DNA from 2 places in the Marmoricola sp. URHA0025 HA25 genome. Region 1 is predicted to be linked to the other one. Evidence: predicted binding sites of a transcription regulator. Region 1 holds the regulator's gene; the other holds the start of a gene.
What was found. Region 1 encodes LexA, which represses DNA repair genes until DNA is damaged. Its sites were predicted from a motif close to TCGAACANNTGTTCGA; they were not measured.
Positions count from the first base shown of each region.

Region 2: the regulator LexA is predicted to act here: its motif matches at 11,415-11,430, upstream of ruvC (crossover junction endodeoxyribonuclease RuvC).

Region 1 covers NZ_JBSSCD010000001.1:1,018,722-1,033,354, reverse strand. Annotated here, with positions in the region: gene ACVW00_RS04985 (DUF3052 domain-containing protein) at 1-182, opposite strand, end outside; gene ACVW00_RS04980 (DUF6318 family protein) at 286-846, shown strand; gene ACVW00_RS04975 (hypothetical protein) at 1,251-1,652, shown strand; gene ACVW00_RS04970 (lysoplasmalogenase) at 1,741-2,430, shown strand; gene ACVW00_RS04965 (LysM peptidoglycan-binding domain-containing protein) at 2,667-3,032, opposite strand; gene ACVW00_RS04960 (GNAT family N-acetyltransferase) at 3,254-4,018, shown strand; gene lexA (transcriptional repressor LexA) at 4,224-4,967, shown strand; gene ACVW00_RS04950 (hypothetical protein) at 5,160-5,612, opposite strand; gene ACVW00_RS04945 (MFS transporter) at 5,756-7,015, shown strand; gene ACVW00_RS04940 (carbohydrate kinase family protein) at 7,036-7,950, shown strand; gene ACVW00_RS04935 (pseudouridine-5'-phosphate glycosidase) at 7,947-8,861, shown strand; gene ACVW00_RS04930 (S53 family peptidase) at 9,030-10,964, shown strand; gene ACVW00_RS04925 (zinc-dependent metalloprotease family protein) at 11,135-12,958, shown strand; gene ACVW00_RS04920 (ATP-dependent DNA helicase) at 12,971-14,633, opposite strand, start outside.
Region 2 covers NZ_JBSSCD010000001.1:2,231,988-2,246,620, reverse strand. Annotated here, with positions in the region: gene pdxS (pyridoxal 5'-phosphate synthase lyase subunit PdxS) at 1-633, shown strand, start outside; gene ACVW00_RS11010 (DUF6891 domain-containing protein) at 641-1,186, shown strand; gene ACVW00_RS11005 (hypothetical protein) at 1,313-1,978, shown strand; gene ACVW00_RS11000 (hypothetical protein) at 1,981-2,658, shown strand; gene ACVW00_RS10995 (hypothetical protein) at 2,665-4,089, shown strand; gene ACVW00_RS10990 (S26 family signal peptidase) at 4,086-4,994, shown strand; gene ACVW00_RS10985 (alternate-type signal peptide domain-containing protein) at 5,192-5,734, shown strand; gene ACVW00_RS10980 (signal peptidase I) at 5,762-6,346, shown strand; gene ACVW00_RS10975 (LPXTG cell wall anchor domain-containing protein) at 6,343-7,023, shown strand; gene ACVW00_RS10970 (TasA family protein) at 7,016-7,642, shown strand; gene ACVW00_RS10965 (signal peptidase I) at 7,639-8,667, shown strand; gene pdxT (pyridoxal 5'-phosphate synthase glutaminase subunit PdxT) at 8,700-9,356, shown strand; gene ACVW00_RS10955 (YebC/PmpR family DNA-binding transcriptional regulator) at 9,367-10,134, shown strand; gene ACVW00_RS10950 (hypothetical protein) at 10,139-10,822, opposite strand; gene ACVW00_RS10945 (cupin domain-containing protein) at 10,827-11,321, opposite strand; gene ruvC (crossover junction endodeoxyribonuclease RuvC) at 11,466-11,996, shown strand; gene ruvA (Holliday junction branch migration protein RuvA) at 11,993-12,613, shown strand; gene ruvB (Holliday junction branch migration DNA helicase RuvB) at 12,618-13,736, shown strand; gene yajC (preprotein translocase subunit YajC) at 13,877-14,200, shown strand; gene secD (protein translocase subunit SecD) at 14,215-14,633, shown strand, end outside.

The DNA of each region.
Region 1 (14,633 bases):
ATCCGGGCTTCCAGGGACTTCGCGCTGGTCTGGAAGGTCAGCGTCACGGCGACCTGCTTCGGCAGCCGGGTGGTCGTCGGGGCGTCGAGCGCGAAGCCATCGGGCGGGTGGTCGAGGAAGACGACCTGGCCGTCCTTGACGCCGAGCTTCTTCTCCAGGGGCGTGCCTGAGTACCCGGCCATGACCGGACGTTATCCACCGGTTGTCGCTCAGGTGTAGCGCTTCGCGCGCTCCGGTAGGAAACTGACGCCGTCTTCCCTTGTCTCGGGTCGGAAGGGGACGTGCATGAGACGCGCGGTTCTGGGTGCCGTGGCGGTGCTGGTCGTGGTCGCTGTGCTGCTCGTGGTCACCGGCTGTGGAGCCGATCCGAAGGCGGATCCGTCGCCGGCGCCGTCGACGCCGGTGACGAGCCCGGTGAGCACGACGCCGTCGGCTCCGGTGTTGCCGGAGGAAGCGAAGGCGAACACGAAGGCCGGGGCGGTGGCGTTCGTGAAGTACTACGTCGAGTTGATCAATCACGCCCAGGCCACAGGTGATGTCGGGTCATTGCAAGCTGTCGAAGCCAAGGAATGCCGGTCGTGTGCGAACGCACGCGAAACCCTGAACACGATCTATGGCGCAGGCGGTCACATCGAAGGGGGCGCGCTCTCCGCGTCCATCACCAGTGCCGCCCGGCGTCCGGATCCGGGAGAGTGGACTGTATTTGCCGCGGTCTCCTTCGGGCCTCAGAAGGTCATCCGACCAGATGGATCAACGTCCCTTAAAGGCGGTCGGTCGGTCATGACACTGGTCGTGAGGTACCAGAACGCTGCGTGGCTCGTCGACCAATGGAGCCGCGGGTCATGATTGGCAGGAGAGCATTGGCCGCGAGCACCGCCATCGCGCTTGCGCCACTTCTTGGGATGGCGCCAGCCGCCGCCAAGTCGTGCAGCGGCGGGGCTGGGGCGACGGGGAATGTCTTCTTTGCATCGGGCGAATGCAGCACCGACGGCGACACGACGCCGGGTCACGTCCATGGGGTAGGGCAGTCCGAGTACTCCGCCTACCGGTGGCAGAGTGCGTGCGACATTGCCGCCGGGCCGGTCCACACGTGTAGCGACTGGTGCCCCTCCGGTCAGATTCCGTATCAGCTCCTCGGACTCAGGGACGGGATCTGGTACCCGCTCGATATGCGTTGCGCCAGCAACCCACCCGATTCAACAGCGACCGTCACTCCAGGCATCGTCGCGCGCGCGTTTCAACAGATCCCGTTGCCGAAACTCCGTGCGGTCACGCAACCCGCCGAGAAGACCCTGATCAACTTCGACACGATCTTCTACGTCGACGCCCAACCCCTCCACCGCACCCTGACGCTGCTCGGCCAGCAGGTCGACCTGCAGATCACGCCGAGCACCTTCCGTTGGGTGCACGGGGACGGCACGACGGCGGAGACGCACACGGCCGGGGCGCCGTACCCGGCCAAGGACGTGGTCCACCGCTACCAGCAGGCGCACGTCACGGTGAACCTGCACGTCGAGGTCGTCTGGACGGCGCGGTGGAGCCTGAACCGAGGCCCGTACCAGGACGTCGACGGCACCGTCACGACGGTCGGGCCGGACACCCCGCTGCGGATCGCCGAGGCGACACCGGCACTCTCGGGCTACGGCCACTGAGGACCGCTCCGGACGTCATACGGATCGAGGGCCCCGAGCCACCAAACGTATGACGTCCGGAGCCCGTAGGAGGCACTACATTCAGCGGGTGGCCCGACTCCGCACCTCGACCAAGCTCAAGCTCGCGTACGCCGGGTTGGCGGTCGCCGACACCTGGCTCGCCGGCTCGGCCAACCAGCTGGCGCACAAGGCGCGGGTGTTGACCAAGCCGCTGCTCATGCCCACCCTGATGGCTTCGTTGATCACCGACGAGAAGGCGGCGAACTCGCCGCTGCGGGCCAACACGCTCGTCGCGCAGGCCGCAGGGTGGGGCGGCGACCTGGCGTTGATGGCGCACGGCACCAAGCCGTTCGCCGTAGGGAGCGGGTCGTTCGCGGTCGGCCACGCCGCCTACATCAGCGGGTTCCTGCGCAACCGCAGTGGCTCCGCGCGGCCCGGGCCGAAGGGGGTCGCAGCACTGTGGGCGGTGACCACGCCCGGGATGGTGTTCGGCGCCTACCGGCAGGACAAGGTGCTTGCGCCCGCCATCGCCGGCTACTCCGCGATGCTCGCCGGGACGGTCGCCGCCGCGACGCAGCTCGACCCGGCGCTGCCGACGTCGGCGCGGCGGATGACGCTGCTCGGGGCCGGGCTGTTCATGTTGTCCGACTCGGTGCTCGGCACCCGGAAGTTCTTGTGGAAGGGCGCACCGGCACGGGTGGAGTCGGTGGTGATGGCGACGTACACGGCTGCGCAGTTCTTGCTGAGTGAGGGTGCGGCGCGAGCCGGAAGCGTCTGACCCAGCGTTTCTGCCCGCTCACCGCCCGCCGACGCAGCGTTTCTGCCCGCTCACCGCACGCCGACGCAGCGTTTCTGCCCGCTCACCGCACGCCGACGCAGCGTTTCTGCCCACTCGGCGTGCATCGGAAAAGAACGAGGGCGGGGCCTGGGCCCCGCCCTGTCCTTTCCCACACAGCCGACGACCCGGGTCGAGGGGATCATCGGACGCTCTGTCCTCGGCGGACCGAGGGCGACTCAGCTCTTCGGGATGGCGAGCTTCTGGCCGACCTGGAGGCTGGAGCCGGCCAGGGAGTTGAGCTGCTGGATCTGGTGGACCATCTCGCGGACCTTGCCGGGCTCGGCGACCTGGCCGGCGATGCCGTAGAGGGTGTCGCCCTCCTGGACCTCGACGACGCGGACCGGGTCGGGCGTGCCGGCGTCGTGGGTCGCCGTGGCCCAGCCGCCGAAGGCGACCATCACCACGAACGCGGCCGCCAGGAACGCCAGCACGAACACGACGCGACCGCGCTGCGTGAGCCGGACGGTGGTGCGCCGGGCAGCTCGCGGGCGCCGCGTCGGGCTCACGAAGTCGAAGGCGGGCGAGATGCTCAGCGTGCTCATGTCTCTCTCCTGGGGGAAGTCAGGTTGTCTCTGCTGTTTCTCAGTGCTGTTTCTACGGCCGAGCACCGACAGAACCGCTGCCGGGTCGCTCAGACGTTCGATCGAACACATGTACGACGATAGAACACGCGTTCGAGGAACGCAAGAACATATGTTCGAGCGCTCTCGGGCGGGTTTCGACAAGCGCAACCACCGGCCGATCGGGTGGGGTTGACTACCCCATGACCGATCCCCGCATCGCCCCGGTCGAGGACAACCTGCTCGCCTTCTTCACCGGCGCCGGCGACCACCCGATGTTCCGCCGCGATCCGGACACGGACGTCGACGCGATCCGCAGCGACGTGCCGTTCCCGATGTTCAACTGCGTCACCGGCGCGCACTTCGGGGCGGACGCCCGGCGGCGGACCGAGGAGGTGGCGGACTCGTTCATCGGAGCCGGGCTGCCGTGGCTGTGGTGGGTCACGCCGTCGCACACGTCGCCGGAGCTGGAAGCGGCGCTGACGGAGCGCGGGCTCGAGCACGAGGACGTCCCGGGCATGTACGCCGACCTGACCACCGCTCCCCCGGTCCCCGAGGTCGCCGGGTTGAGCATCGAGCAGACCACCGACGCACGCGCCTTCGTCGCGATGATGGTCACCGGCTTCGGCCTGCCCGAGTCGGTGCGCGAGCCGATGAGCGAGGTGATGAGCGTCTTCCAGGGAGCGGTCAACGTGATCGGCTCGCTCGACGGACGCCCGGTCGCGTGCGGCACGGCGTACCTCACCGGCACCACCGCGGGCCTCTACAACATCGCGACCCTGGAGGACGTCCGTGGCCGTGGCATCGGGTACGCCGTGACACAGCGGCTGCTGCAGCTGGCGCACGCCGCCGGGGCCGAGCACGCGGTCCTGCACTCCAGCGAGTCCGGCCGGCCGGTCTACGAGCGCGCCGGCTTCGTCGAGGTCTGCAACGTGCCGCAGTACGTCTGGATGCCCCCGGAAAACTGACCCGGCCCTGCCCTTACGGCCGGGCCCGTTCCGGGTCTAGGTTGAAGACAGGACCCCGTGATCGTTCGGCGCTGCGTGAGCGTACGCCGACCCACGCAGCGCCGATCCCGGGCTCGTCCGGAGCCCTTTCCGGGCCCGCGAACCGCCCGACACGCCGTTCGAACATGTGTTTGAACTCCGCCGTCGATGGGTCTACCGTCGGCCCATGGCCTCCGATCGCATCCGCCCCTCCGCAGCCAAGCGCTCCAACGTCAGCGAGCTGCCCGACGCGCCGCCCGACGCGACCGGGCTCACCCCGCGCCAGCAGCGCATCCTCAACGTGCTCCGCGAGTCGATCGAGCAGCGCGGCTACCCGCCCAGCATCCGCGAGATCGGCGACCTGGTCGGGCTGGCCAGCTCCTCCAGCGTGGCCCACCAGCTGCGGGTGCTCGAGGCGAAGGGCTTCATCAAGCGCGACCCCAACCGGCCGCGCGCGCTCGAGGTGTTCATCCCCGAGCTGATGGCGGCGCGGCGCGCGATCGCCAGCGCCGACGAGCACGGCTTCGACCCGACCGGCATCGGCGACGCCGTGCCGGAGGCCACCCAGGTGCCGCTGGTCGGCCGGATCGCGGCCGGTGGCCCGATCCTCGCGGAGGAGCGCGTCGAGGAGATCTTCCCGCTGCCCAAGACGCTGGTCGGCGAGGGCACGCTGTTCATGCTCGAGGTCGCCGGCGACTCGATGATCGACGCGGCGATCTGCAACGGCGACTACGTGGTCATCCGCCAGGAGCAGACTGCGGACAACGGCGAGATCGTCGCGGCGCTGATCGAGGGTGAGGCCACGGTCAAGACGCTGCAGCGCAAGGACGGCCACGTGTGGCTGCTCCCCCACAACGACGCCTACGAGCCGATCAACGGTGACAACGCCACCATCCTGGGTGTGGTCACCGCCGTGCTGCGCAAGGTCTGAGCCGCGGCCCTGCGAGGGACGAGCAGGGTCGCGACGCGAAGAGGTTGATCTCGACTGAGCTCGATCCGGTGGAGGGAGCCTGCGGGTGAGCGTGCGAACCCGCAAACGGCGGCTCGAAACCTGAGTTTCGACAGGCTCGACCACCGGCTTCACGAGTGCCCGGCGATGCGACATCGCCGGGCACTCGTGCGCTCAGGCCGCCGCAGCCTGCGCGGCCGGGCCGTCGCCGTCGTGGTCGCCACCGCCGGCCGGCGCCGACTCGGTGCCGGTGACCGCGAACGACTTGTCCACCTCGACGGTGACCGGCTTGCCGGCCACGAGGAGGTGCGCCTCGTAGACACCGTCGGAGTCGGTCTCGACCCGCTGGAAGGTGGCGTCGGGGTACTTCGCCTTCACGGCCGCCGTCACCTTGTCCTTGGTGTCCCCGGTGAGCAGCTTCTCGTCGCTCCTCATCGGTTTGGTCGGGTCAGTGTTGCCGTTCGGCGCGCCGGTGCCGGCCGGGGCGCCGCCGTACGACGACGTACCCGTCGCCGCCGACCCGGTGTCGTCCGCGGCATTGGCGGACATCCCGGTCATCAGGACGCCGCCGGCGACCAGGCCGGCGATGCCGGTCGACGCGAGCAGGGCGATTGACTTCTTCTGCATGTTCCCTCCTGGTGGGTTGTCGCCGGCAAGCGTCGCCACGGTTGCTGTCCGCACGATCAACCCGTGCTGGCAAGGTGCTGTGCGTCCGGAAGCGGGCCGAAAACCAGAGGCGGCCGAGCGACGCGCGGACGTAGGTTCGAGCCGTGACCTCGCAGACCGTGACGCCCGCCCGGCTCACGCGTCGAGGGATCCCGACCGACTCCACGCTGCGCGTCCTGGCGCTCGGCACGCTGGTCAACCGCGCGTCCGGCGGAGCGGTGTTCACCACCTTCGCGCTGTACTTCACCCGCCACGTCCACCTCGAGCCCGCTCAGGTCGGCATCGCCCTGTCGATCGCGGCTGTGGCAGGCGCCCTCGCGCAGGTGCCCGGCGGTCAGTGGGCCGACGCCCGCGGACCCCGCGAAGTGATGCGCGACCTCACCGTCCTCACCGGGATCGCCACCGCCGGGCTGGCGATCGCCCGCAGCTTCTGGGCCCTGGTCGTGGCGATCTCGCTCGTCGCGGCGGCGCAGATGGCGGCCAACGCCGTGCGCAACGGCTACATCGCGCGGATCGCGGTCGGCGGTCAGGGCGTCCCGTTCAAGGCCTACCTGCGCGCGGTCACCAACGTCGCGATGACCTTCGGTGCGCTCCTCGGCGGGATCGCGCTCTGGATCGACGAGCCGTGGGCCTACGTCGGGGTGTTCCTCCTCGACGCCGCCACCTCGCTGCTCACCGGCCTGCTGTTCAACCGGCTCCCGCACCTGTCCGGAGCGCCGGCCCGCGCGGACGGCGAGCCGCGGCTCGGCGTCGTACGCGACCTCCCGTACGTCGCCGCGACCCTCCTCACCGCCGTGCTGTTCATGCACTTCGTGGTGCTCGAGATCGGCATCCCGCTGTGGATCAGCGAGCACACGACGGCGCCGACCTCGATGGTCGCGATCATGCTCGGCCTCAACACGATTGCGGTCGCGCTCTTCCAGGTCCGGCTGAGCCGCGGCGCCGAGGACGTCACCTCCGGCGCGTCGGCGGTGCTGCGCGGCAGCGCGTGGATCGCGGCGTCGTTCGTGCTGATCGCGTTCACCGACGGCATCGCGCGCGGTGCCGCGATCGTGGTGCTGCTGCTGTCGGCGTCCGTGCACGTGGTCGGCGAGATGGTCTCCAGCAGCGGGCAGTGGGGCGTGTCGATGGGGCTCGCGCCGGTCGAGCGGCAGGGGCAGTACCAGGGCTTCGCCGCCCTCGGCTTCAGCCTGTCCCGGGTCGCGGCGCCGACCCTGATCACCACGCTCTGCATCCAGTGGGGGCGGCCGGGCTGGTTCGTGCTCGCCGGCCTGGTCCTGGCCTCGGGCCTCTTGATGAAGCCGGTCAGCGCCTGGGGGCTGGCGACCCGGGAGAAGTACGGCGCCGCCACCGCCACCGGATAGCCCGGCACTAGGCTCCGGGAGTGAGCACCCCCGGAGACGTCGTCGTGGTCGGCGGCATGAACATGGACACCTTGGCCAGGATCACCGGGGACACGGTGCCGGGGAGCAGCAACCCCGGCGCGACGGCGATCGCCCACGGCGGCGTCGGACGCAACGTGGCCGAGAACCTCGCCCGCCTGGGCAGCCCGGTCCGGCTGATCGGCGTGGTCGGCCAGGACGACCCCGGCACCGCGCTGCTCGAGCAGCTCGGCCTCCTCGACGTCAACCTCCGCGGCGTACGCCGGTCGGCCGACTGTGCGACCGGGACCTACACCGCCGTGCTCGACCACGACGGTGGCCTCGTCATCGGTGTGGCCGACATGGCCGCGACCGACAGCCTCGGCCCCGAGGACGTGAGTCGCGAGTCGCTACGTGGTGCCGGCTGGCTGGTGCTCGACGGCAACCTCCGCACCGACACGATCGCCCACTGCCTCGCTCTGGCCGAGGAGCAGGCCGTGCCGGTCGTGCTCGACCCGGTCGGCGTGACCAAGGCGGCCCGGCTCGGCCCGCTCCCGGGGCTGCACACGTTCACGCCGAACCGCGACGAGTTGATCGCCTGGGCCGGCACCGACGACGTCGACGCCGCCCGCGCGCACGCGCACTCCCAGGGCATCGACGTGGTCTGGCTTCGCGAGGGCGCGGAGGGCAGCACCCTGCACACCGGCGACGGGGCGACGACCCGGCTGCGGCTGCCACCAGCAGAGGTGGTGGACGTGACCGGGGCCGGAGACGCGATGCTCGCGGCGTACGTCCACCGGCTTCGCGCCGGGGACCCGGTCGCCCAGGCCGGCTGGTTCGCGACCGCGGCCGCCTGGCTCACCGTGCAGTCCACGACGACCGTGCGACGCGACCTGACCGAGGACCTCGTACACGGCACCCTGGAGGACCTGCGGTGATCGACCTGCAGCTGACCGACGAGGTCCGCGCGGCGCTGGCCGACCGCCGGCCGGTCGTCGCACTGGAGAGCACGATCATCAGCCACGGGATGCCCTACCCCGACAACGTCGCGATGGCCCGCGAGGTCGAGGCGATCATCCGCGCCGACGGAGCGACCCCGGCGACGATCGCGGTGCTCGACGGCGTACCCCGGATCGGGCTGGACGACGCCGCGCTCGAGCTGCTCGGCCGCGGGCAGCAGGAGATCCGCAAGGTCAGCATCCGCGACCTGCCCTACGTCGTCGCCCGCCGCGAGCACGGCGCGACCACGGTCGCCGCGACGATGCGGCTCGCCTCCCTGGCCGGCATCCGGGTCTTCACCACCGGCGGCCTCGGCGGTGTGCACCGCGGCGCTGCGACGACCATGGACGTCAGCGCCGACCTGACCGAGCTCTCCCTCACGAACGTCACGGTGATCTCCGCGGGAGTGAAGTCGATCCTCGACATCGGCCTGACCCTGGAGGTGCTCGAGACCCTCGGCGTGCCGGTGCTGGGCTACCGGACCGACGACTTCCCGGCGTTCTACACCCGCACCAGCGGGTACGCCGTGCCGCTGCGCGTCGACTCGGCCGATGAGATCGCCGGGATCATGCGCGCGAAGGACGAGCTGTCCGTCGCCGGCGGGATCAGCGTGGCCAACCCGATCCCGGAGGCTGACGGGATCCCGCACGAGCAGATCGACGCGATCATCGACCAGGCGCTCGGCGACCTCGACCGGCTCGGGATCACCGGCAAGGACACCACGCCGTACCTCCTCGGCCGGATCGTGGAGATCACCGGGGGCGACTCCCTGCGCGCCAACGTCGCGCTGGTGAAGAACAACGCCCACCTCGGCGCCGAGATCGCGGTGGCTTTCGCGCAGGCCCAGTAGGCGCTCCGCGACGGCCTTGAGGAGGCTCTGCGAGCCGAATTGGTTCCGTAAATGCGGCAATATCTCCGGAAATTCAGCGGCTCAAACCATTGACGACAGCCCAGATTGGGCGTGAAGTGGCTCCGGGCAATCTTCCCCATTTCGCACCCATGAAGGAGACCCCCTCTCGTGTCTCGGAAACTCGGTATCCCCGTCGCGGTCCTCACCACGGCGGCTCTCGGCCTCACGCTCGCCGGCCTGGCCACGCCGGCCGACGCAGCCACCAGTCACTCGCTCCCCGGCAGCGTGCCGAGCTGGGCCAACGCGGCCCACAAGGCCGGAGCCGCCAGCTCCTCGGAGCAGGTCGACTTCCGCGTCTACCTCGACTGGCAGGGCGGCTCCGCGGCCGCCGACTACGCCACCGCGGTCAGCACGCCCGGCAACGCGCTCTACGGCAAGTTCCTCAGCGCCAACCAGTTCGCCGCGAAGTTCGCGCCGAGCGCCGGCACGGTCAACAGCGTGAAGAGCTGGCTCAAGGGCCAGGGCTTCACCGTCGGCCACGTGCCGGCCAACAGCAAGTACGTCGAGGCGGTCGGCACTGTCGGCCAGGCGGCCAAGGCGTTCTCGACCTCGTTCGCGACGTACAAGGTCGAGGGCAAGACGCTGCGCAGCAACAACAGCCCGCTGGTCGTCCCCGACTCGCTCTCCGGCGTGCAGGCCGTCGTCGGGCTCGACGAGTCCGCCGCGCTGGTGCACCACGACAGCAACCCGCCGGCGGTGTTCAACAACGCCCGCCCCTGCTCGGAGTGGTGGGGCGAGAAGACGGTGCAGAACACAGCGACCCCGGACAACACGGTGCTTCCGGCCACGCCGTCGGCCTTCGCGCCGTGCGGCTACGCCGGCGCGCAGCTCCAGGGCGCATACGGGATGGACGGTGCCATCGCGAGCGGCAACGACGGACGCGGGGTGACCGTCGGCATCATCGACGCGTACGCCTCGACCACGATGCTCTCCGACGCCAACAGGTACTCGAGCGAGCACGGGCTGCCGTCGCTCAACGGCCACTACAGCGAGCACGTCGCGCCGGGCACGAAGGTCCGGCCGCAGAACCCGAGGCAGGACCCCGAGGGCTGGAGCGGCGAGCAGACCCTCGACGTCGAGGCCGTGCACACGATGGCTCCCGGCGCGGACATCCTCTACGTCGGCTCGCCGAACAACTACCAGGACATGGACGCGGCGCTGAACTGGATCGTGTCCCGGCACGCCGCAGACATCGTCACGAACTCCTACGGGTTCTCCAGCGAGGCACTGCCGCCGGGCTACATCAAGCCGCAGAACGACATCCTGATCCAGGCCGCGGCCACCGGCATCTCGATGTTCTTCTCCAGCGGTGACGACAGCGACGAGACCGGCGGGGTTGCCGGCGCGACGCCGACGCCCGACTGGCCCGCCTCCAGCCCCTGGGTGACCGCCGTCGGCGGGACCTCGCTCGGAGTCGGCCAGGACAACAGCCGGATCTTCGAGCTCGGCTGGGCCACGGCGAAGTCGACGCTGTCGAACGGTGCCTGGACCACTCCTGCGTACCTCTACGGCTCCGGCGGCGGGACCAGCCGGCTGTTCACGCAGCCGTCGTACCAGGCGGGCGTCGTCGACCCCGCGATGTCCCAGCGGTACGGCGGTCCGGCGATGCGCGTCGTCCCGGACGTCTCGGCGCTCGGTGACCCGACGACCGGCATGCGGGTCGGCCAGACCCAGACGTGGCCGGACGGGCACGTCGCCTACTCGGAGTACCGGATCGGCGGCACCAGCCTCGCCTCGCCGCTCTACGCGGGCATGTTCGCCCTCGTGGTGCAGCGGGCCGGTCACGACTTCGGCCTCGCCAACCCGGTGCTCTACCACGCCGCGGCCAACGACATCACCAAGGCGCAGCGAAGCACCTACCCGGGCGCCGTGCGGGTCGACTTCGCCAACGGGGTCGACGCGGGTGACGGCTACGTGTACTCCGCGCGCTGGTTCGACGTCGACGAGCCGCTGACCATCCACGTCCGTCCGGGCTACGACGACATCACCGGTGTCGGCACACCCGCGGGGCAGGCGTGGCTCGACTACCTGGCCGCGCAGTGACGGCGGCCGCTTGAACGGGGGACCCTCCGAGGGGGCTTGACCGGAGGTGAACCGGGCCGGGAGTGAGAGCTCCCGGCCCGGTCGTGCTCTCACCGGGTTCCCTTCGGGAGATGACACCATTCTCGCAGTTCTTGTGTCCCAATTGTCCGATTTAGGGCAATATGGGAGGCATGAGCCCCCGCCGCCTCCGTTGGACCGCCGCCGCGGTCACCGCGCTCGCGCTGGTGACCCCCGTGCAGGCGCACGCGAGCGGCCGCCCGGACCCCGCGGCGCGGGCGCACGTGCTCGCCCACTCCGGCCACGGCCGCGCGGTCGTCGAGGCGCTCGGCGACCGGCTGCCCGAGGCCGCGGCCGTCAACCACCTGAGCGCGTCCAGGCTCCAGAGCGTCCTCGAGGAGGACCCGACAGCGTGGGTCGGCGAGGACGGCCAGCTGTTCTACGTCGAGAAGACCGAGGCCCTCGTCGCCTCGGCCGGGCTGGTCGCAGGAGCGCCGACCGCGTCGTACCCGGAGAGCCAGACGTTCGGCCTGCACAGCCTGCCGGGGTCGACGCACACCATCTTCCTGGACTTCAACGGCGACAGCGTGGCCAACACCTACTGGAACAGCGCGAGCGTCGGGATGCCCGCACGGACCTACACCGGCTTCACCCTCGACGCCGACCCGGCGACGTTCACCTCTGCCGAGCTCGCCTACATCCAGCAGGTGTGGCGGATCGTCGCCGAGAAGTACTCGCCGTTCGACGTCGACGTCACCACCCAGGACCCGGGTCCTGCCGGCTACAACCGCAACGGTGCCCTCGACACGACGTACGGCGACCACGTGATCATCACCGACGACGCCGGCGCGGTCGCCTCGGCCTGCAGCGGGTCCTGCAGCGGCATCGCGCTGCTCAGCACCTTCGCGAACAGCTCGGACACCAACGGCTACCTCGAGCCGGCGTGGGTCTTCTCCTCGATGACCTGGGACTCCCCCGTGCTCACCGCCCACACCGTGGCGCACGAGGTCGGGCACACGTTCGGCCTCATCCACGACGGCGACGCCACCCACGAGTACGCGTCCGGGCACGGGAACTGGTTCCCGCTGATGGGGAGCGGCGTCGAGGGTGTCGGGCAGTTCAGTAAGGGCGAGTACGCCGGGGCGAACCACCCGCAGGACGAGCTGGCGATCATCGCCGCCAACGGTGCGCCGCTCCGGATCGACGACCACGGCGATCTCAACGTGCTCGCGGACCCGCTCGCAACCGGTGGCGTCGCCAACGGCGTGATCGAGACGCGGGCCGACCAGGACGTCTTCGCGGTGAACCACAGCTGCACGACGAACCTCACCGCCCGCGCGACCGGAGTCGGTGCCGGCGCGAGCCTCGACACGAAGGTCACCGTGACCGACCTGGTCGGCAACGTGCTCGCATCCGCCAACCCGGCCTCGGGCCAGACCGGCTCCTGGCCGGCGCTGCCGACCGGGATGGACGCCCAGGTCACCGTGCCGGCCGGCGTCGGCACCTACTACGTCCACGTCGAAGGCGTCGGCAGCGGCGATCCCGTCTACACCGGCTACTCCGACTACGCCAGCGTCGGCGAGTACGTGCTCGCGATCAGCGGCTGTGACGGCACCATGCCGGTCGTGACCACGCCGGTGCCACCGACCACGACGCCGACAACCACGACGCCGACGCCCGCCGCGGGCACCCCGTCTGCTCCACGCATCGGGCTGGCGACCCCGGGCCACCGCGGGCACCCGGTCACGGCCACCGCCCGCTGGTCGGCACCCGCGACCGCCGGATCGTCGGCGATCCTGGGCTACAAGGTGCTCGCCGAGCAGGTCGACAGCTCCGGCCGCGTGGTCAAGGTGTTCAGCAGCCGGATGCTCGCCGCCGGCAGCCGGACCGCGTCGCTGCGGCTCGGCCAAGGGCACTACCGCTTCCGGGTCGTGGCCTACAACCACGCCGGCGCCTCGCCCACGTCCTCGCCCTCACGGGTCGTGCGGGCGCGCTGAGGTCCGACCGGCTCACCTGCCGCTGAGCCGCACCAGCGCCTTGCGGGCGACCTCCGGATCGGTCGTCGACCACATCGGGGACAGGCTCGCGCGCAGGAACCCGCCGTAGCGCGCGGTCGCCAGCCTCGGGTCGAGCACGGCGACCACACCCTTGTCCGTAGTGGTGCGGATCAGCCGGCCCGAACCCTGCGCGAGCAGCAGCGCCGCATGCGTCGCGGCGACCTCCATGAAGCCGTTGCCGCCGGCCCTGTCGGCCGCCCGCTGGCGCGCGGACATCAGCGGGTCGTCGGGACGCGGGAACGGGATCCGGTCGATCAGCACCAGCTGGCAGGTCTCCCCCGGCACGTCGAGCCCCTGCCAGAGGCTGAGCGTGCCGAAGAGGCAGGTGTGCGGGTCGCCGACGAACTGGCGGGCGAGCTCCGGCAGCTGCGCGTCGCCCTGGGCAAGGGTGGTCAGGTGCGGCAGTCGTTCGCGGACCTCCTCGGCGGCCGCCTCCGCGGCGCGCCGGCTCGAGAACAGGCCCAGCGTGCGGCCGTCCGCGGCGTCGACGAGGTCGACGATCTCGTCGAGCTGGGCCTTCTGCAGGCCGTCGCGGCCCGGAGGCGGCAGGTGCTTGGCGACGTACAGGATCGCCTGCCGGGCGTAGTCGAACGGCGAGCCCACGTCGATGCCCTCCCAGGAGCTCGCTCCGGTGGTTGAGCCTGTCGAGACCAGGCCGACGGAGCGGGCGACCGAGTCGAAGTCGCCGCCGAGCTTGAGCGTCGCCGAGGTGAGGATCGCGGTCTTCGCGGCGAGCAGCTTCTCGCGCATCGGCCCGGCGACCTCGAGCGGCGCGATGCAGAGCTGGTTGCCGCCGTGGCGCTGCTCCCGCTCCGCGACCCAGAGCACGTCGAGCTCCGATCCGGCGGTCATCCGCTCCGCGGTCTTGAACAGCTCCTGCGCCCAGCCCTTGGCCTGGGTCGTCCCGGCATCGTCACCGGCGTCCTTCGGGAAGGCGCTGACCAGTGCTCGCGCGGCGTCGCGGACCAGCACGAGGGCGTCGGCGAGCTCGGTCGGCACCGCATCGACGCGACCCGGCTCGGTCGCGGCGATGGCGGCGCGCAGGGCGTCGGCGGCGTCCGCGAGGTCGTCGGCCTCGGTCCCCTCGACGTGGCGCTGGGCGCGCCTGGCGGTGCGCTCGACCTCGCCCACCGAGAGCTCGTCGGTGGCGGCCTGGGTCACCCGGGCGGTGAGCTCGTGGGCCTCGTCGATCACCACGACGTCGTACTCCGGGATCATCGGGACGCCCTCGATCGCGTCGATCGCGAGCAGAGAGTGGTTGGTGACGACGAGCTGCGACTTCGCGGCCTTGTCCTTCGCCCGCTCGGCGAAGCACTCCGCGCCGTAGGGACACTTGGCGGCGCCGAGGCACTCGCGGTGGCTGACGCTGACCTGCCGCCAGATCCGGTCGGTGTGCCGCGGGGCGTGGTCGCGCTCGCCGCTGCCGGCGGACTGCGCCTCCTCCTCGACCCACTCACGCAGGGCCACCACCTCGGCGCCGGTGGAGCTCTCCGGGAGGTCGACCAGGACGCCCTGGTCGTCCGGCACGCCCTCGCGCACCCGGTGGAGACAGGCGTAGTTGGAGCGGCCCTTGAGCACGGCGTACGTCGCGTCCTCGCCGAGTACGTCGGCCGCC
Region 2 (14,633 bases), 1.2 Mb from region 1:
GGCCACTTCGCCGAGGCCCAGGTGCTGCAGAGCCTCGGCGTGGACTACATCGACGAGTCCGAGGTGCTGACGCCGGCCGACTACGCGAACCACATCGACAAGTGGGGCTTCCGGGTCCCGTTCGTCTGCGGTGCGACGAACCTCGGCGAGGCGCTGCGCCGGATCACCGAGGGTGCCGCGATGATCCGCTCGAAGGGCGAGGCCGGCACCGGTGACGTGTCCAACGCGGTCACCCACATGCGCACCATCCGTGGCGAGATCCGCCGCCTCGGCGCGTTGTCCGAGGACGAGCTGTACGTCGCGGCGAAGGAGCTGCAGGCGCCGTACGACCTGGTCGTCGAGGTCGCGCGCGCGGGCAAGCTGCCCGTCGTGCTCTTCACCGCGGGTGGCATCGCCACCCCGGCGGACGCGGCGATGATGATGCAGCTGGGCGCCGAGGGCGTCTTCGTGGGCTCGGGCATCTTCAAGTCCGGCAACCCGGCGCAGCGCGCCGAGGCCATCGTCAAGGCGACCACCTTCCACGACGACCCGGACGTCGTCGCCAAGGTGTCGCGCGGTCTGGGCGAGGCGATGGTCGGCATCAACGTGGAGGACATCCCGCAGCCGCACCGGCTCGCCGAGCGCGGCTGGTGAACAAGCCCTGACCCCGCAGCCGGAGGCCACGCGCGCCTGGGTGGCCGACCTTGTGCGCTCGGCGCTCTGGCCCGACGACGAGGTGCGCGCCCAGGCGGTCGCGGCGATCGCGGCCGACCATCCCGAGCTGCCCGCCGCCGACACCGCGGAGCGCTGGATGTCCGAGGCGCGCTCGGCCTGGGAGAAAGATGCAGCGAGCTGGCCGGAGGTCACCGACCACGACCGGCTGGTGCGGGCCTTCGCGCTGCTCGAGCAACGCGGGATCGTGGTGCTCCAGGGGATCGCGGACCACTGGGTGGCCCGCGACGAGCTGCGCCGGCGGGCGCCCGAGCCAGCCGGGGTCGCGTGGTTCACGCCCACCGACGTGTGGCACGCCATCGACGCCGGCATGCTCGAGGTGAACCTCTGGCACGCGAGCACCGCCAATGCCGCTCCGGGGGACCCGCTGCTCGCGGAGGCCCTGGACTGCTTCGCCACGGCTGGTATCGACGCGCACTTCGACGAGGGCCGGATCGAGGTCAGAGCGCGCTGGGAGCGGCGTCCGCCCGGCTGATCCGCCCTATGGTCCGAAAGGACTATTTTTCCGGCAAAAGTCCCTAAAATGGACAAAAGCCGTGCAGACTCGGCCTGCTGGGTCGAGGGAGGTCCGGCAGGGGGAGACCGAGGGAGCTGCACCGTCATGACCATTACCACCGAACGCCCACCCACCGAGCCGCGTGAGCGCCGGCGGCGCCCGTCACTGCTGTGGTTCGGCGGAGCCGTCGCGGCCGCCATCCTGGTGCTCGCCGTCAACGGGACGCTCTCGTCCTGGACCACCGCGATCATCGACAACACCAACAACGATGTCGCCGTCACCGGAGCCGTCGCCCTGGTCGAGACCGGGCCCAACGGCACCACGACCTGCGACACGGGCACGTCGAGCGACAACGTCTCGACCTGCTCCTCGATCAACAAGTACGGCGGCACCTCGACGGCGCTGGACCCGGACGGGACCAACACCCGGACTGTGTCGGTGAACCTGAAGAACACCGGCACCGTCGCGGGTGGACTGGTGTTGAGCGCCGATCCGTGTGCGTCCTCGTCCGCCGCCGGCTCGACCGGCGCCGACCCTTCGGGCCACCCTGTCTGCGACAAGGTCACCGTCGCGGTCAGCTGCAGCACTCCGGCGACTCTGAGCACCGGTGCGGCCGCCCTCAGCGACTTCGCAGGTGGTGCGGTCGGGACGCTGGCAGCCGGTGAGGACACCGACTGCGTCTTCACCCTGACGCTGCCGGCGAGCACTCCGTCGTCGTACGCCAGCCAGGTGGCGACGCAGGTCCTCCACTGGACCCTGACGGCGAGCTGACCATGGCCGGCCACCGCTCGACGAAGCCGGCCAGGCGACGTCGGGGGATCCCCCTGCTCTGGAGCGCGGGCGCCGTCGCGGCGCTGCTGATGGTCCTGAGCACCAGCGGAACCCTCTCGTCCTGGACCAGTGCTGTCCTCACCAACGACTCCAACACCGTGGCGACCGCCTCTGCGGTCATCCTCAAGGAGGTCGGCTCCTCGGCCACCTGCCTGTCCAGCAGCGGCACGGGCAACTCCTTCACCTGCAGCACGGTCAACAAGTACGGCGGCACCGCGTCGCCGCTCAACCCCGGCGGCAGCCAGGTCACCGACATCGTGTTCACCAACGCCGGCGCCTCTGCGGCCTCGACCTTCGTGCTGACCACCGGTGCCTGCTCGCAGAACCCGGTCGCAGGTTCGGGCACGCCCGCTGCGGCGAACATCTGCACCAACGGCGACCTGACGGTGGCGATCTCGTGCTCCAACGGATCGTCGTACGCCTCGGGCAGCGCCTGGGTCGACCTGGTCCGGACGGCGGTCGCTCCGTCGAGCATCGGCGCGACGCTCACCCACACGGCGGCCCTTGCCGCTGGGTCGTCGTTCACCTGCCGGTTCACGGTCGCCCTCGCGGCAGCCGCGAGCGTGCTGGACCAGGGCATCACGGCCAGCCAGCCGCTGACCTGGACGCTGAACCAGTAGTCGGCGGTGAAGCACCCGGGTCCTCGTCGCGCAGCAGCCGGCCGCCTGGTCGCGCTGCTGGCGACGGGCGCCCTCGTGCTGGTCTGGTCGGGGACGAGCGGCACCCAGTCGTCCTGGACGTCGGCGCAGGTGGCGAACTCGGCAAACTCGGCGCTTGCGAGCACCCTGAGCTTCGCGCACGCCTACCCGTCGGGCGCGAGCAGCTGCTCACTGACGGGGCCGGCCAGCACGACCACGTGCACCGGGACGATCTGGGCCACGAGCGCGGCCAGCACGTCGGTGGCCACGAAGAGCGACACGATCACCGACAGCAGCGGGGCGCCGACCGGGACGGCGATGTACTCGCAGGGAGAGGTCGTCAGCTGTCGTCCCGTCCAGCTCGCCAATGCCAAGACGGCGACCGACCCCCTGCTCCCGCGCTACGCGACGACGTTCCGGCAGACAGATCCCTGGGGCACCACGAGCGCGGTGAGCCTGAGCGGCGGAACTGCCTACGCCGGGGAGGTCGTGCAGACGAACACCGGGACCGTGCTGGGAAGCAACTTCTCGATCGGCGTCTGGTTCAAGGTGGCCAGCGGCTACGCGACGGGCGGCGCCCTGATCGGCCTCGACGTGAGCGCCAACAGCACCGCTTCGATCGCGGGTGACCCGCAGGTCTGGATGGACCCGACCGGGCACATCCGCTTCCGGGTCGCTGCGACCACCCCGATGTCGGGCGTCTCGACGAGCACGTACGCCGACGGCGGCTGGCACCTGGCGACGCTCACGATCTCCTCGGCGGTCGTCTCGACCTCGACCCTCTACGTCGACAGCACGAGCGTCGCGAGCTCGGGTGGGATCGCCCTGCTGACCGGCAACACCGGCTACTGGCACGTCGGCTGGGGCGACTTCACCTCGATCGCCAACGCCCCGACGACCCCCGGCCTCACCGGGTCGCTGTCCGGCGCCTTCGTCACCGCCAACGCCCTTACCGGCGCGCAGGTGACCGCCCTTCGCTCGTCCGCGTCGGCGTCGGCGTACCAGACGACGACGACCGGCTACACCGGCGCGAAGCACGTGTGGATGCTCGGGGACTCGGGGATCACGACGTTCGCCACGAGCATCTCCTGGGTGACCGGCGGAGACCCGTGCACGATGGTCACGCTGGCCTGGACCCTGGGTGGATCGAGCGTCTTCGCCACCACGACACTCAGGGCCCTCGTGACCTCTGCCTGGCTACCCGTCACGCCGGTCGCGGCGCCGACGCCCGGCAACACGCAGGCCTCGGTCACCAGCTTCGCGAGGGTGGCCTCCGGGTACGACGCGGACGTTGCCGGCCTGCACCTCTACGCGCCGCTGGCCTACCGGGTCGGACTCGTCTCGCCGCCCTCGAGCGGCTGGAGCCTGACCTTCACCTGGTCGGGCGACCCGAGCGGGGTGTTCCTGGCATGACGGTCGTCCTCGAGGCTCGCCCCCTTCGCGTCGGCCGGCCGGTCCCGGCCCGGATCATCTCGACCCTCGCCCTCGTGGTGGCCTTCGGCTTCCTGACCTTCGGTGCGGCATGGCGCATCGACGGGGGCACCTGGGAGCGCGTCGAGACACCGTCCATGGGAACGGTCGCGCCGGTCGGCACCTTGCTGTGGGTCAAGCCGGTGGACTTCGACAGCCTGAGGCCCGGGGACTTCATCTCGTTCCGCCCGCCCGGTTCGACCGGTCAGACCTACAGCCACCGAGTGCTGGCGCGGCAGGCTGACGGGCGGATCACCACAAAGGGCGTGCTGAGCTCGCCCGACCCGTGGGTCCTGAGCGAGGAGGACGTGGTCGGCTCCGTCCGGATGCGCTGGCCGGGAGTCGGCTGGCTGGTCGAGGCTGCGCCGGTCGGGATCGCCGCCGGGTTCCTGGTGATGCTGGTCGCGCAGCTCGCCCGCCCGCGGTGGAGGGCTCCGCTCGTGGTGGTGGTCATCGCCGTCGCCCTGAGCGCGATCATCGCCTGGTACCGGCCGCTGGTGAACGCCGAGCAGCTCGCCTTCGCGCCCACCCCTGGGGGTGGCGCGGACGCGACGTACGTCGGCACCGGGCTGCTCCCGATCCGGCTCACCGCCCATGACGGACCGAGCGTGGTGATGCGGGCCGGTCAGGTCGGCACCGTGCACGTGGGCACTGCCGACGAGGCCGGCAAGCTCCGGCTCACGCTGGCGCCTGCGGTCCCGCTGTGGTGGTGGGCCGTCCTGGTGGGCGCGTGCTTCGTCCCGGCTGCCGGAGCCGCGTCCTCGTCCTCGGGTCGTCGGCCGGCTCCCGGGGTTTCGCCCCCGCCGGGCAGACGGGGCAACCGCGGCCGTTGCGACCACGCCGCATAATCGCTAGCGCGTCGATGCGCAGCGCAATTGCACGAATGTCGCTTTCGCCCATCTTTCGGCCTAGACCGTCTGGAACTGAACGGTCGAGGATCCATAGCCCGCACGGGTCATATCGGGTCTCTGTGGCGAAGCGGGCGAAATGCGCGTCGTTAGGTGGTGGTCGCAAGTTCATCGACCCCTCTCCAGGAGGAACCACCATGAAGAAGACCACCAAGGGCGCGCTCGCCGCAGCCGCCGCCGGCACCCTGCTCGTCGGCGGCGCGGGCACCCTCGCGTTCTGGACCGACGCCACCGACGTCTCTGGCGGCACGTTCACCAGCGGCCACCTGAAGCTCACGGACAGCACCTGCACGTCGGCCGACTGGACCATCGACACCAGCGACGCCGTCGTGGACGCGAACACACGGATCGTGCCCGGCGACACGCTGACCAAGGTCTGCACGTTCAAGATCAACGCCGCGGGCGACCACATCAAGGTCAACCTCAGCACCGCGACGCCCGACTGGAATGCAGCCTCGAGCAGCGCTCTGACCGACGAGCTGACTGTTGGCGCCACGTTCAAGCAGGGCACCACCGTGCTTGCTGACGGAGACGAGGTCACCCCGAACGCGACGATCACCGCGACCATCACCGTCGACTTCCCGGGTGACGACGCCACGAACGGTTCCAACAGCCTGACCGGACTCAGCGCGGTCCTCGACGGCATCACGCTGACGGCTTCGCAGAGCCACAACGCCTGAGCTGACTGGGACTGAGGAGCGATTTCGATGAGCCTGCGCAATCTGCGCACCGTGGCCGGCAGGGCACTCGCCCTGCTGGCCGCGGGGCTCGTCGTGCTCGTCCTGGCCCTCGTCGTGGTGATCCCCAGGCTGGGCGGCGCCACGGCGTACACCGTGCTCACCGGCTCGATGCGACCCTCGATGCCACCCGGGACCCTCGTGGTCGTCAAGGCGGTCAAGCCCGAGCAGATCGCGGTGCGCGACGTCGTCACGTACCAGATCCGCTCCGGAGACCCGACGGTCGCCACGCACCGCGTGGTCGCAGTGGGAGTCAACATGAAGGGCGAGTACCGGTTCACGATGAAGGGCGACGCCAACACGGTCGACGATCCGTCGGTCGTCCGCCCGGAGCAGATCCGCGGCAAGCGCTGGTACTCGATCCGCTACCTCGCCTGGCCCACTCTCAAGGTCGGCGGGCACGTGCGACAGCTCGTGGTGTTCGGCGCAGTGGCCGTGCTCATCGGCTATGCGCTGATGTCCTTCGCTGGTGCCCTCCGTGACCGGCGCCGGACGCGAAGCGGTTTGGCCGACGTCGCGGTCGACGAGCGCGAGAGGGCAGAGGTGGCGTCATGAAGCTCCACGCCCTGATCGCGGCCGCACTGCTGACCGTCATGGCCGCGCTCGGCCTCGCCGCGCCGGCGTCCGCAGCCGGCAACCAGCTGCAGGTCAGTGCGGACGGTGTGACCTGGGGAGCCAGTCTGCCGACGCCCCTCTTCAGCCCTTCGTCCCGCTGGATCCCCGGCGACTCGGAGACGCGGTCGTTCTACGTCCGCAACCACACCGGACAGGACGCGGTCCTCGACGTGATCATGCTGCCGGCTCAGTTCGGCGACCTGATGACGAGCGGTGCCCTCACCGTGTCGGCGCAGGTCGACGGCGGCACCTGGGTGAGCGCGACCTCCGCCGACAACTCGCACTTCCTCATCACCAACGCCTCCGTGCCCGGCAAGGCCGTCCGGAAGATCAACGTGCGGATCGCCTTCGCCGCCAGTGCCGGCAACGCGACCCAGGACCGCGAGGTCGGGCTGGCCTTCGACGTGAGCCTGACGCAGGGCCGCGCGATCGTCCTGGCGCCACACGCGGGCAACGGCGGCCCGAAGCACCACCCGGGCTCGCTGCCCAACACCGGCAACGACGTCTCGCCGTCGACCATCGCCCTCGCTGCACTCATGTGCCTGCTCGGAGCAGCCCTGGCCCTGGTCGGCCAGCGCACCTCGAACCACAAGAAGAAGGAAGACTCCCATGCGTAAGCCTCATCTGCTCGCACACCTGCGCAGCACCCGCGTCCGCGCAGCGCTCGGGCTCGGCGTCGTGGTCGCCCTGGGGACGACCGGCACCTTCGCCTTCTGGACCGACAGCGTCGCCGTGTCGGGCACGACGTTCACCTCCGGACGCCTCGACCTGCAGGTCGACAACGCCGACTCCGTCGCCAACGCGTCCGGCACGCTGTCCATGACCAACATGGCTCCGGGCTCGACGTCGGCGCAGATCCTCACGGTGAAGAACAACGGCAACATCCCGCTGAAGTGGACGCTCGCCGGACTGCTGACGGGCGGCGCCGACGACGCCGCGTTCAGCTCCGCCGCGGCAATCAGCCTCACGATCAGGACCGGCGCCACGGTGAGCGGCTCCGGGAACACGGCGACGTGCTCGGGCGGCACCGTGCTGGCCGGCCCGTCGACGCTGACGACCACGAGTGCCGCGCTCGTCGCCACGCCGCAGCCGACGACTGCGGGCAGCGGGTTGGGCGCAGCGGCCACCGTGCCCCTGTGCTTCCAGGTGACGTTCAGCGCCGCCGCCCCGACGACGCTGCAGTCCAAGACGACGAAGGCCACCTTCACGTTCAGTGGGACCTCCGACCTCTCATGACCACAGCTCGCATCGTCCGCCTCTCGCGCGAGGTCCTACTGACCTCGGCGGCGATCCTCGGCGTCCTCGGACTCGTGCTCGTCGTCGCCGGTGCCGCGTTCGGTGTACGTCCGTTGATGTTCCGGTCCGGATCGATGGCACCGACGATCGACACCGGCGACCTCTCGATGTCGCGCACCGTCGGTGCGGCGGACCTCCATCGCGGCGACATCGTCTCGGTGGTCGCCGCCGACGGACAGCGCGTCACCCACCGCGTGGTCACGAACACGGCCATCGACGGGCACTGGGAGCTCACCCTCAAGGGCGATGCCAACCACGTGGTCGACCAGCAGGTCTACGACGTGACGAAGGCGCAGAAGGTGATGTTCACACTCCCGAAGGCCGGCTACGTGGTCGACTGGTTCTCCCGCGCTCCGGGCGTCTACCTCGTTGCCGCGTACGTCGGCCTCCTCCTGATGCTGATCGGTCGCCGCAGCCCACGATCGGGCCATCGCGACAGCGGCGAGGAGCCGGCCGCAAAGCGGGATCCTCCGGCAGGCCCGCCCGATGCCGAGCCGACTGGCGGCCGACATGCGAAGACCGGGATCGTCGCCGCGACCGTGCTCGGTCTCGTGCTGACGGGTGTCGCCGGCTGGACGCTGCCGACCTGGGCAGCCTGGACGGACAGCGCAGCCGTGAACGGCACGACGTTCACAGCCGCAGCCAGTTTCGGGACACCTCCCAACGCACCGCACATCGCCACGTGCACCGTGGGCAACGGCAACAGCGACCCGACGAGCATCACGTGGACCACGAACCCGGTCGGTGCCAACCCGACCACCTTCGAGGTGCGTTACACCGCCGGCGCCAACCCGACGGAGCCGTTCGCCGGCACGCTGCGGAGCGCCGCGCTCGCCGGCGCGGTGAACAACACCTCGGGCAGCTTCTTCATCGTTGCCATCGGGCCCGGTGGTACCTCATCGGCGTCCAACCTGGCCACGTATTCCGGGAACGGCGGCCAGCGCAAGTGCGTGGTCGCTCCGTGAGGAGCGACCGCGTCACCCCGTAGAATTGCGGAGTGAACCCGACCATCGGCGTCTTCGCCCTCCAGGGCGACGTGCGTGAGCACCTGCGCACGCTGAGCGCCCTCGGCGTCCGGGCGATCCCGGTACGCCGGCCGGCCGAGCTCGAGGCCTGCGACGGGCTGGTGCTCCCCGGCGGGGAGAGCACCACGATGTACAAGCTCGCGCGGACGTTCGAGCTGTTCGAGCCGCTGCAGAAGCGGATCCGCGGCGGGATGCCGACGTTCGGCACGTGCGCCGGGATGATCATGCTCGCCGAGCGGATCGAGGGCGGCACCGCCGATCAGGAGACGCTCGGTGGGCTCGACATCACCGTGAGGCGCAACGCGTTCGGCCGCCAGGTCGACTCCTTCGAGGGTGACCTCGACTTCGCCGGCCTCGACGATCCGGTGCACGCCGTGTTCATCCGGGCTCCCTGGGTCGAGCATGCCGGCGCGGACGTCGAGGTGCTCGCGCGTGTCGGTGGCGGCGAGGCCGCCGGTAGGATCGTCGCGGTCCGGCAGGGCGCCTTGATGGCGACGGCCTTCCATCCGGAGGTGGATGGCGACGGCCGGATCCACCAGTTGTTCGTCGATATGGTTTCGACAGGCTCAACCACCGGGAGAGCAGGCTCAACCACCGGGGAACCAGGCCCCGGCACCGAGGCTCCGTAGGAAGGAACCCATGTCCGGCCACTCCAAGTGGGCGACCACCAAGCACAAGAAGGCGGTCGTCGACGCCAAGCGCAGCAAGATGAACACCAAGCTGATCAAGAACATCGAGGTCGCGGCCCGGATGGGTGGCGGTGACCCGGCCGGCAATCCCACGCTCTTCGACGCGATCCAGAAGGCCAAGAAGTCGTCGGTCACCAAGGACAACATCGATCGCGCGGTCAAGCGCGGCTCCGGCGCCGAGGCGGGCGGCGCGGACTACATCACGATCATGTACGAGGGCTACGGTCCCAACGGCGTCGCGATCCTGATCGAGTGCCTGACCGACAACAAGAACCGCGCCGCGATGGAGGTGCGTACGGCGATGAACCGCAACGGCGGCTCGCTCGCCGATCCGGGCTCGGTCGCCTACCTCTTCCAGCGCAAGGGTGTCGTGCTGGTCCCGCTCGAGCAGGACGCACGCAAGGTCACCGAGGACGACGTGCTCGAGGCCGCCCTCGACGCGGGTGCCGAGGAGGTCAACGACCTCGGCGACGCCTTCGAGGTGATCAGCGAGGCGACCGACCTGGTCGCCGTACGGTCCGCGCTCCAGGAGGCCGGGCTGGACTACGACTCGGCCGAGGCCTCGTTCGTGCCCTCGATGCAGGTCGGGATCGACGACCCCAAGGCAGCCGGTTCCGTGCTGCGCCTGGTGGACGCGCTCGAGGACCTCGACGACGTGCAGAACGTCTTCGCGAACTTCGACGTCCCCGACGAGGTCATCGAGGCCATCGAGGCCTGACCGGCTACGGCAGCGGCTCGTCCGGAGCCAGGAGTCCCAGTCGGGTGATGGCCGGGCCGAGCATCTCCCCGGCGTTGCCGCCGGGGCTCCCTGCGGGGACGCCGGTACGCCGCTGCTCGTCGGTGCGCTCGCGCATCGCCGGCACCTCGTCGAACGAGCGGCGCAGCATCTCGAGGGCGACGTCGCGCTCCCCGCGCGAGACCGCCCACTCGACCAGGTGGCGCAGGCTGTTGCGGCGCTCCTGTGCCGGGATGTCGGCCAGAGCACGTGCCGGCGTCTCGAACCAGTCCAGCCGGGGGAGTGCTTCGTCGACGATGAAGGACGGGACCTCGGACAGCGGCCGATGCCGCTCCAACGGTCCGTAGAGCTGGATGCCGGGGCCGAGCCTGCCGTACGTGGTGAGGACGTCGCCGGTGCGCCCTGTGAGCTGCGGGTGGTCGGCGCGCCAGGCACCCAGGGCCTTGTCGTGCACGCTGAGGTTCATGCTGCACCAGACCCCGATGCCACGACGGCTCCGCGTCGATGACTGGAACGACAGGTGGAGCTGCGTCGTACCGCGGCTGCGGCGGAGCAGGTTGCGCGAGCGGACCAGCTGCACATCGGGGACGACGTCGGCGAGGTACTCCAGCGCGCGCCGGAGCGCGTCGCGCGGTGCGTCTGTCGGCGCGAATTTCGGAAGGGACGCCACGGTGTCAGAGCCAGTGGTTGTCGTGACGCAGGTAGAACGCCGCCTTCTCGTCCTCGGTCATGTCCTTGGTGCCGCCGGCGAACAACGTCTCGAAGTACTCCTCGCGGGGGGCGCCGGGGGTGAACAGCAGCAGCATCGAGGCCGGCTCGCCGGAGTCGTTGCGGAAGCCGTGGATGCCGCCCGGCGGGACATGCACGAAGTCGCCGGCGCCGGTCGGCACCCAGCGCGAGCCGTCGTAGATGGAGACCGTGCCGGAAAGCACGTAGAACGACTCGGAGATGGTGCGGTGGAAGTGCGGGTCGGGTCCGCTCACGTGGCTCCCGAAGTTCCAGCGGTACAGGCCGAACCCGCCGGACGTCGAGGCGCTCGTGGCCAGGTAGTCGACCGTGTTGCCCGGGGGAGAGCCCAGGTCGGGCGGCGTGTCCTGCGGTCGGTACGTCGCGGTGACCTCGCCCGCACCCTGGTGGACGGCGGCCGGGTAGGACGTCGGATGTGACATGCGGCCATGCTGGCACCCGCCGGGGCAGTGCTCCTGCGAATATCTGCCCGGCGAGTCGATGCGACGGACGGCGGCCGGCCGGGATAGCGTCGTACGAACATACGTTCGTGTCCCGACGGGGCCTGACCCACGGAGGATCGTTCCATGCGCGTGCTCGGCGTCGACCCGGGACTCACCCGCTGCGGGGTGGGCGTGGTCGAGGGCAGCATCGGCCGGCCGCTCACGATGGTCGACGTGGGCGTCGTACGCACCACCACCGACCTGCCGATCGAGGAGCGACTGCTGCAGATCGTGCGCGCGCTCGACGCGTGGATCGACGCCACCGCGCCAGATGCGATCGCCGTCGAGCGGGTGTTCTCGCAGGCCAACGTGAAGACCGTGATGGGCACCGCGCAGGTCAGCGGCCTGGCCCTGGTGGCGGCCGCGGCTCGCGGGATCCCCGTCACGATGCACACCCCGAGCGAGGTCAAGGCGGCGGTGACCGGGAGCGGCCGGGCCGACAAGGCGCAGGTGGGCGCGATGGTCACCCGCTTGCTGCGGCTCAGCGAGATGCCCAAGCCGGCCGACGCAGCCGATGCCCTGGCGCTGGCGATCTGCCACGTCTGGCGCGGTGCCGCGACCAACCGGATCCAGGCGGCCGTGGCTGCCCAGGCAGCAGCAGGACGAGCACGGTGATCGCGTTCGTGCGGGGCACGGTGGCGTCGCTCGGGCTCAACTCGGCGGTGCTCGAGGTCGGTGGAGTGGGTCTGGAGATCCAGTGCACTCCGAACACGCTGGCCGAGCTGAGACGAGGCACCGAGGCCACGCTGCCGACGAGCATGGTCGTGCGCGAGGACTCACTGACGCTGTTCGGGTTCGCCGACGACGACGAGAAGCAGATGTTCGAGCTGGTGCAGACCGCGAGCGGCGTGGGGCCCAAGCTGGCCCAGGCGATGCTCGCGGTGCACTCGCCCGAGGCGATCCGCCGGGCGGTCGCCTCCGACGACGTCAGGACGCTGACCTCGGTCCCCGGCATCGGGCAGAAGGGCGCGCAGCGGATCATCCTCGAGCTCCGCGACCGGATCGGGGCACCCGGCTCGAGCAGCCAGGGCGTGCCCGCCGGCCCGTCGACCGACAGTGCCTGGCAGGCGCAGGTGCACGGCGGCCTGGTGGGCCTGGGCTGGTCGGGCAAGGAGGCCGACAAGGCCGTCGCCGAGGTCGCTCCGGAAGCCGAGCAGATGGCACAACGGGACGGCGCCCCCGACGTCGCGCGGCTGCTGCGCCTCGCCCTCCAGACCTTGAGCAAGGCCTGAGCCGATGGCCGACGACCTTCGCCACGACCCGCCGCACCACGACTCCGCCCTCGACGACGCGGAGCTCGCCTACCTCGAGCGGCGCACCGAGTCGCTGACCGAGCTCGGCGCCGACCCCGACGAGCGTGCCGTGGAGGCTGCGCTGCGGCCCCGTTCGCTCGACGAGGTGATCGGCCAGCAGCGTGTCCGCGAGCAGCTCTCGCTCGTCCTCGAGGCGGCGCGGGCGCGGGGCCGGACCTCCGACCACGTGCTGCTCTCCGGACCGCCCGGGCTCGGCAAGACCACCCTCGCGATGATCATCGCCGCCGAGATGTCCAGCCCGCTGCGACTCACGTCGGGCCCGGCGATCACCCACGCCGGCGACCTGGCCGCGATCCTCTCCGGCCTCAACGACGGCGACGTGCTGTTCGTCGACGAGATCCACCGGATGTCCCGGCCCGCCGAGGAGATGCTCTACCTCGCGATGGAGGACTTCCGCGTCGACGTGGTGATCGGCAAGGGCCCCGGCGCCACCGCCATCCCGCTGGAGATCCCCCCGTTCACGCTCGTCGGCGCGACCACGCGCGCCGGGCTGCTGCCGGGTCCTCTGCGCGACCGGTTCGGCTTCACCGCCCACCTGGAGTTCTACGAGCCCGAGGAGCTTGACCAGATCGTGCGGCGCTCGGCCGGCCTGCTCGACGTACAGGCCCGGCCGGATGGCACCGCGGAGATCGCGTCGCGGTCCCGCGGCACCCCGCGGATCGCCAACCGGCTGCTGCGCCGGGTCCGCGACTACGCGCAGGTCCGCGGTGACGGCGTCGTGACGCTCGAGACAGCCCGCCGGGCCCTCGACCTCTTCGAGGTCGACGAGTCCGGCCTCGACCGGCTCGACCGCGCGGTGCTGTCCGCGCTCTGCACCCGCTTCGGCGGTGGGCCGGTCGGCATCAGCACGCTCGCCGTCGCCGTCGGCGAGGAGCGCGAGACCGTGGAGGAGGTCGCCGAGCCGTTCCTGGTCCGATCCGGCCTGCTCGCCCGTACGCCGCGCGGACGGGTCGCGACGCCGGCCGCCTGGGCGCACCTGGGCCTCACCGCTCCCGCGGGGGCGCCCTTCGGTGCCGACGAGGCGCTCTTCGACACCGATTGAGCACTGCCGCGGGCGGGGCAGGGCCCCGCCCGGTCTGCTCCCACGGTCCCCGGCCGTTACACTTCACCGGCGGTGGCGTGCCTGCCTGTTTGTGGCGTGCACCACTTCCGACCCCCGTACCCGAACCGAGAGTCCTCCCTGTGTCGTCCGAGCTGCAGCTGCTGGTGATCGTCCTCGCCCTCCTGGGGTTCTGGGCGATCGTGATGCGTCCGGCCCGGGTGCAGCAGCGCCAGGTTGCCCGCCTGCAGGCAGAGCTGGCCGTGGGTGACGAGGTGATCATCTCGGCAGGCGTCTTCGGCACCGTGACGGCGCTCGAGGGCGACCGGGTGAGGCTGGAGATCGCCCCCGGAGTAGTGGTCACCGCGGCCCGCCAGGTCGTCGTACGACGCGCGACCGACGCAAGCCAGGACGTCGCTGCCGACCAGGCGGCCGACGCACCCGACCGTATGACCGAAGAAGACTGAGGAGACGCAGGACCGTGGCCAAGAAGACGTCCCGCCCGGGACGCACCCTGTTGATCTTCTTCATCGCCGTGGCGGTGCTCTACGGGCTCGCCGCGCTCGGCGGCACCGCGAAGCCGCGTCTGGGCCTCGACCTGGAGGGCGGCACCCGGATCACGCTGACCGCCGTCTCGGGAGCGAGCCAGACCAAGCTGTCGCAGGCGCGCAACATCATCGACCAGCGGGTCAACGGAAACGGTGTCAGCGAGTCCAGCGTCACGGTGCAGGGCAACAAGAACATCGTCGTGGAGATCCCGGGCAAGAACCGGAAGAGCCTCGTCGACGCGGTGAAGCGCACCGCCCAGCTCCGCTTCCGGATTCTCGCGGCCGGGCCGGCGCCCGGCCGGCCGGCGACCACGACCCCCTCCGCGAGCCCGACCGGGTCGCCGACGGGCAC